Linked DNA regions of Pararoseomonas sp. SCSIO 73927. The protein of the gene in region 2 binds, or shares a complex with, the protein of the main gene of each other region. Links are inferred from orthologs where the notes say so. Each region holds a gene or a part of one and is shown on either strand. Other genes may lie near its edges.

Evidence for each region.
Region 1: the proteins of hslU (region 2) and hslV are in contact, whole or in part, in a solved structure (PDB 1G4A), measured with the Escherichia coli proteins. The link is inferred for Pararoseomonas sp. SCSIO 73927 from one-to-one orthologs.

Annotation. Positions count from the first base shown.
Region 1 is NZ_CP146232.1:1,773,987-1,777,130, reverse strand. What follows is about bases 40-2,874. They hold hslV (ATP-dependent protease subunit HslV), read right to left. Parts: upstream 1,820-2,874; coding sequence 1,259-1,819; downstream 40-1,258. Other genes in these bases: VQH23_RS08420 (energy transducer TonB), read left to right, coding at 1,972-2,874; VQH23_RS08430 (hypothetical protein), read left to right, coding at 950-1,150; VQH23_RS08435 (TlpA family protein disulfide reductase), read left to right, coding at 272-838; argH (argininosuccinate lyase), read right to left, coding at 40-169. In the rest of the region: more of argH, read right to left, coding at 1-39; more of VQH23_RS08420, read left to right, coding at 2,875-3,144. UniProt on the Escherichia coli protein: Protease subunit of a proteasome-like degradation complex believed to be a general protein degrading machinery. The complex has been shown to be involved in the specific degradation of heat shock induced transcription factors such as RpoH and SulA.
Region 2 is NZ_CP146232.1:2,168,788-2,171,939, forward strand. What follows is about bases 278-3,120. They hold hslU (ATP-dependent protease ATPase subunit HslU), read right to left. Parts: upstream 2,442-3,120; coding sequence 1,113-2,441; downstream 278-1,112. Other genes in these bases: VQH23_RS10265 (EcsC family protein), read right to left, coding at 278-298; VQH23_RS10270 (hypothetical protein), read left to right, coding at 442-846; VQH23_RS10280 (winged helix-turn-helix domain-containing protein), read right to left, coding at 2,494-2,835; VQH23_RS10285 (MFS transporter), read left to right, coding at 2,957-3,120. Outside these bases: more of VQH23_RS10265, read right to left, coding at 1-277; more of VQH23_RS10285, read left to right, coding at 3,121-3,152. UniProt on the Escherichia coli protein: ATPase subunit of a proteasome-like degradation complex; this subunit has chaperone activity. The binding of ATP and its subsequent hydrolysis by HslU are essential for unfolding of protein substrates subsequently hydrolyzed by HslV.

The DNA.
Region 1 (3,144 bases), 390 kb from region 2 along the record:
CCGCCTCGATCTCCCGCCCGATAGCCTCCAGCCCGTCCCGGATCGCGGCCTCGTCCTCGGCGGAGATGATCCCCACATGCGCGAGCATCGCCGCATGGGCGAGGCTGCCGCGGATGTCCTGGCGCCACATCTTGCGGTCGAAGCCGATGGAGGCGTTGATCGCCTGCATGATGGCGGAGGGGCCGGCCGCGTAGCGCCCGCCCCAGGCGGCATTGGCGGTGGAATCGGGCTTGGCGTGGCTGTCGGGCACGGGTGAGGAGGTCTTTCGGTGTTGGTACACGGTCGCCGCGCGGCGCTCGGGCTTCTGGCGGGCGGCACCCTAGTCGGGGGGGTCTCCCCGCGTCCAGCGCGGGCGCAGGCCGCCACCGGCCGGCTGATGGAGGGGGAGCCGAAGCCCCTGCCCGCGATCGTCCTGACCGACCCGGAGGGGAAGGAGCGGGACCTCTCCCACTTCGCGGGCAAGGGGGTCGTGCTGAACCTCTGGGCCACCTGGTGCGCGCCCTGCGTGGAGGAGATGCCGGCGCTGGACCGCCTCTCCGCGCTGCTGGCGAAGGAGAGCATCCTCGTCATCCCCGCCTCCTCGGACCGGGGCGGGCGGGCGCAGGTGGACCCCTTCTTCGCCCGGACCGGCATCCGCCACCTCGGCCCCTGGCTGGACCCGCGCTCCGCCGGCATGCGGGCGCTCGGCGCGCGGGGCCTGCCCACGACGATCCTGATCGACCCGCAGGGCCGGGAGCGCGCGCGGCTGGAGGGCGGGGCGGCCTGGGACGGGCCGAGGCTGGTGGCCGATGTACGGCGCCTCTGCGGCGCACCGAAGCCCGTCACGGAGCCGAGCTGAGGCTCCGTCCCCGCTCTCACAACCTCGCGATAGCCTTGCGGCGCCTCCCTGTAATCCGAAGAAGTGGGCTCAGCTGGGAACCAGCTTATGTTGGTTCCCGGAAGGCCCGAGATGCACGAAGAGCGGGCTCTTGCCGCCCTTGCCCGAGCGCAGCTGTCCGTGGACTCGGCCGCGGAGGCTTATCTCCGCTCGCTTCGGTGCATCCGCGCCTCCCGCGCCCTCCTGGCCGTCCCGGTCTGGACGACCCAGCGCCGGGCCGGATGGCAGGCGCGGGACACGGGCGAGGTCACGAGGATGCTGCAATCCGTCTGACCTTGGTCCCCCGGCCAGCCTGCCGCGGCAGCCTCATGGAAGAGGGTGCGAAGGGGTTCAGCGGGAGGAAGTTCCTTCCACCCCCTGGACCACCCGGCTCACCCGCCCTCAGAGCGTCTCGAGGATGAAGCGGCCGTTCGTGTAGACGCAGATGTCGCCCGCGATGGTCATGGAGCGGCGGGCGATCTCCTCCGCGGAGAGGCCGTCCACCGTCATCAGGGCGCGGGCCGCCGCCAGGGCGTAGTTGCCGCCGGAGCCGATGCCGATGATGCCGTCCTCCGGCTCCATCACGTCGCCCTGGCCGGTGATGAGGAGGGAGCGGTTCGCGTCCGCCACGGCGAGCAGGGCCTCCAGCCGGCGCAGGTAGCGGTCCATGCGCCAGTCCTTCGCCAGCTCCACGGCGGCGCGCTCCAGCTGGTCGGGGAAGCGCTCCAGCTTCGCCTCCAGCCGCTCCAGCAGGGTGAAGGCGTCGGCTGTCGCGCCCGCGAAGCCGGTGACGACCTTGCCGCCGGCGATCTTGCGGACCTTGCGGGCATTGTTCTTGACGATGGTCTGGCCCATGGAGACCTGGCCGTCGCCGGCCATGGCCACCTGGCCATTCTTGCGGACGCAGAGGATGGTGGTGCCGTGCCAGCCCAGGAAATCGTGTGGATCGGTGGTGGTATTCATGATGGATGCCATGTGAGGCAGCCCATGTGGCGACGCGTTGCCGGCGTTGCAATCGGACGGGTCCGGGGCGGTTCCGCGCGGCGTGCGGCACCCCCATCTGCGGGCGTATGAGTTCGGGATCGTGAGTTCGGGGCCATGACTTCGGGGCAGGGATGAGCGCAGCGGGCCTATCCGTCCGCGGACCGTCGATCCGGGGGGCCGGCCTTCCCGGGCCGCTTCTGCCTGGGCCGACCCTTCCGGCGCCGCGCCTGCCGCGGGCGTGGCGGCGCGGGCCGCAGCGCCGCGGCGGCTGGCGGTCCCTCGCGCTCGCCCTCTCCCTGCTGCTGCACCTGGCAGCGGGATGGTGGCTGCTGTTCGGCCTGCCGAAGAAGCCGATGGAGGAGGCCGCCGCCCCCTCCGCCGTGGACGTGGTGTTCGACGGCGGCGATTCGGTGGCGGTGCCCGCCCCGCCCGGCGGCGCCCCGGCCCCGCCGGAGCCGCCGGGCGAGGCCGCGCCGCCTCCCCCGCCCTCCCCCGTGCCGCTGCCGCCCGCCCCCCTGCCGCCGCAGGCCGCGGCGCCGCCGACCCCCGCGCCGCCCGTGCCTCCCCCGCTGCCGGCCCCGCCGGCGCCTGCCCTGCCGCCGCCGGCGCCCCCTCTCGCGCCCCCACTCGCTCAGGCGCCCGCGCCGCCGCTGCCCGCGCCGCCCGCCGCCGCACCGCCCGCGCCCCTGCCGCCCGTGGCGCGCCCGGTGCCGCTCCCGCCCCTGCCCGCGCCGCAGGCGCCCTCCGATTTCGCCCTGCCGCCGCCCCCGCCACCGACGGAGGGCGCGCGCGAATCCGACGTGGCCGCGCTGCCCCTGCCGCCGCCCCCGGCCCCGGAGCCGCCCGCCGCACCGCCGGAGACGGCGGCCCGCCCGCCCGCGCCGCAGCGCCCCCAGCCGCAGCCCCAACCACAGCCCCGGCCGCGCCCGGCCCAGCCGGCCAACCCCTTCGCCGGGGCGATGGACCTCGGCAGCGGCATCACCGTGGGCCGCCCGGCGCCGCCGCCCGGCACCGTTTCCCGCCCGAACCGGGACGCGGGCGCCGCCGGCGCCGCCAACGCGGACGCGCCGAACGCGCAGATGCGGATCCGCGGCGCCAATCTCGGCGCCGACTGGCGGTCGGCCTTCATGGCCTGGCTGCGCGCGCACGGTTACTACCCGCGCCAGGCCGCCGAGGCGGGGGAGGACGGGACCGCCGTTGTCCGCTTCACCGTGGCGCGGGACGGGCGCGTCAGCGGGCTGCAGCTCATCGGCCGCTCCGGCTCCATCTGGCTGGACGCCGGGGCGCAGGCGCTGCTGCGGGAC
Region 2 (3,152 bases):
TACCCCGGTGGAACCAGGCCACATCCATGCCGAAGGGCGTGCGCCGGGGCTCCGATCCCACCGCGGTGGCCCAGGCCTTCTCCAACGCGCGGCGCACGGCGTTGTCCACCTGGTCCCGCACCGATTCGGGCAGCTTCTGCTTCAACGCCTCGATCGGCGTGCCCGCGATGGCGGCCAGCCGCGCGGCGAAGGAGGGACCCTCCAGCGTGGCCACGGCCTTGGCCAGCTCCGTCTGGGCGTCCTCGGGCAGGGTCAGCAGGGCGGGCAGGGTGCTGCCCTCGGACGAGGTGGTGCTCATGGCGGGAGAAATGGCGAGGCGGCGCCGGGGTTGCATCGCCGCGGCCGGGTTGCGTCCCCGGGGCACGGCCTCGCGCGCCGCGACGTTGATCCGCCGGGGGGATGGCCCTATCCCGGCGCGGGGGCCGGAGAGGGGCTGAGGATTTGACGACGCTGGCGGTGCTGGTCGTGCTCGCCCTGCTCGGGGGGCTCGGCTGGCGAATCTGGTCCGTGCGCGAGGGACGGAAGAAGGCCGTCGAGGCGCTGATCCATGAGTGCCCCGGGCTGGACGACCGGCTCGAGGGACGGGACACCACCCTTCTCTTCAGCACCGCGGAGGAGATGGTCGGCCTCGCCTCCCACCGGCAAACGAAGCTCCTGCCCTTCTCCATCATCCGCAAGTGGCGGACGGAACCGGTCTACAAGTCCGACAAGCGCGTGGGCTGGAACTTCATCATCGAGACCGGCGACCCGCTGGAACCGATCTGGACGGTCCGCATGAAATCCGGGCCGGGGAGCGAGGTGCCGAACTTCTGGATGGCGAAATTCAGCGCGCACCTGAACGGGTGAGCGGGTACCCCCAAGGGGCTCCGCCCCCTGGACCCCCGCCAAGGGCCTGAGGCCCTTGGATCCCCTTCTGGCTGCTGCCGCGCCGTCCTGAGACGGTGTCTCTGCCTGACGGGCCTTCTCCTGCCCGTGCAGTCGCCTCGGGTCATCGACCCGAGGCACACCGCCGGCCGAGAAAGACCAACTCCTAGAAAAAGATGATGGTGAGGGGTCCGGGGAGAGGAAGAATTCCTTCTTCCTCCTCCCCGGGACATCCCGTCAGCCGAGGATCAGAGGATGAACCGCGACAGGTCCGTGCTGGAGGCGAGCGGCCCCACCTTCTCCCGCACGTAGCCGGCGTCCACGCGCACCGTCTCGCCGCGGCGGTCGGAGGCGGTGAAGGAGACCTCCTCCAGCAGCCGCTCCAGCACGGTGGCTAGGCGGCGGGCGCCGATGTTCTCCACGCGATCGTTGATGTCGGCCGCCAGTTCCGCCACGGCGTCCACGGCGTCCGGCGCGAAGTCCAGCGTCACGCCTTCCGTGCCGAGCAGGGCGGTGTACTGGCTGGTCAGCGCGTGCTCCGGCTCCGTCAGGATGCGGCGGAAGTCGTCGCGGGTCAGGCCCTTCAGCTCCACGCGGATGGGCAGGCGGCCCTGCAGCTCCGGCAGCAGGTCGCTCGGCTTGGCGATGTGGAAGGCGCCGCTGGCGATGAAGAGGATGTGGTCCGTCTTCACCGGGCCGTGCTTCGTGTTCACCGTGGTGCCCTCGATCAGCGGCAGCAGGTCGCGCTGCACGCCCTCGCGGGATACATCGCCGCCGCGGAAGCCGTTCTCCGTGCGGGCGCAGACCTTGTCGATCTCGTCGATGAAGACGATGCCGTTCTGCTCGGCGTGGTGCACGGCGTCGCGGGTCAGCTTCTCCTGGTCCAGCAGCTTGTCCGCCTCCTCGCGCTGGAGGGTGGTGCGGGCCTCGGCCACGCTCATCTTGCGAGCACGGGTGCGGCCGCCGAACATCTTGCCCATCATCTCCTGGATGTTCCCGGCGCCGGGCGGCATGCCCGGGATGTCCATGGCGCCGATGGGCGTCGCCTGCTCGGCCACCTGGACCTCGACCTCCTTCGTGTCGAGGCCTCCCTCGCGCAGCATGCGGCGGAACTTCATGCGGGTCTCGCCGTTCGCGCCCTCGCCCACCAGGGCGGTGATCAGGCGCTCCTCCGCGTTCAGCTCGGCCTTGGCCTGCACCTCGGCGCGGCCGGCGTCGCGCAGCTGCACGATGCTGGCCTCCACCAGGTCGCGCACGATCTGCTCCACGTCGCGGCCGACATAGCCGACCTCGGTGAACTTCGTGGCCTCGACCTTCAGGAAGGGGGCGTTGGCGAGGCGGGCGAGGCGGCGGGCGATCTCGGTCTTGCCGCAGCCGGTGGGGCCGATCATCAGGATGTTCTTCGGCACCACCTCCTCGCGCATCCCGTCCGGGAGCTGCTGGCGGCGCCAGCGGTTGCGGAGCGCGATGGCCACCGCGCGCTTCGCGTCGTGCTGGCCGACGATGTAGCGGTCCAGCTCCGAGACGATCTCGCGCGGGGAGAGGTTGACGGCTTCCGCGGGGGTGGGGGTGTTCATTCCGGTGCTTCATCCGGGCGCAGGGCGCGCCCATAGGGTGTAGAGGATGTCGTCAGGCGTCTTCGACAAGCCGCGCGAGAGGCGGATCCTGCCGCGCGCCGGCGAGGATGGCGCCCAGCAGGCCAGGAAAGCGCCGGTCCAGCTCGTCCCGGCGCAGGGACACGATCCGCGAGGGCCCCTCGATCCGGACACGGACCACGCCGGCCTCCCGCAGTCGGGCGACGTGGTAGGTCAGGTTCGTCTTGGTCGTGCAGCCGAGGAAGGAGGAGCAGCGCTTCTCGCCCCCTTCCGCGACCATGAGCACGATGGCCCGGCGGATCGGATCCCGCAGCGCGTCCAGCACCGCGGAGAGGTCGATCGCCTCCGCCTCGGGATGGGAAAGCGCCTTGGACATGCCCACGAGATAGGCAACTCACCCGCCATCTCCAAGGGGCTAGGTCCAACGCCTATTGAACTGCCTTGACGCAGTGCGATACGAGGCCTAGTTCAAGATTCATTGGACTACGGAGGGCGCCATGCCCCGCACGATCCTCTGGCTCACCCTCGGCGCCTTCGCCGTGGGGACCGGCACCTTCTCCATCGCGGGGCTGCTGCCCGTCATCGCCGCGGATCTGGGCGTCTCCGTCCCGGCCGCGGGCTACCTCTCCATGGCTTTCGCGCTGGCCTATGCCGTCGCCTCCCCCGTGCTGGCCGCCGCCACCGCCTCCATGG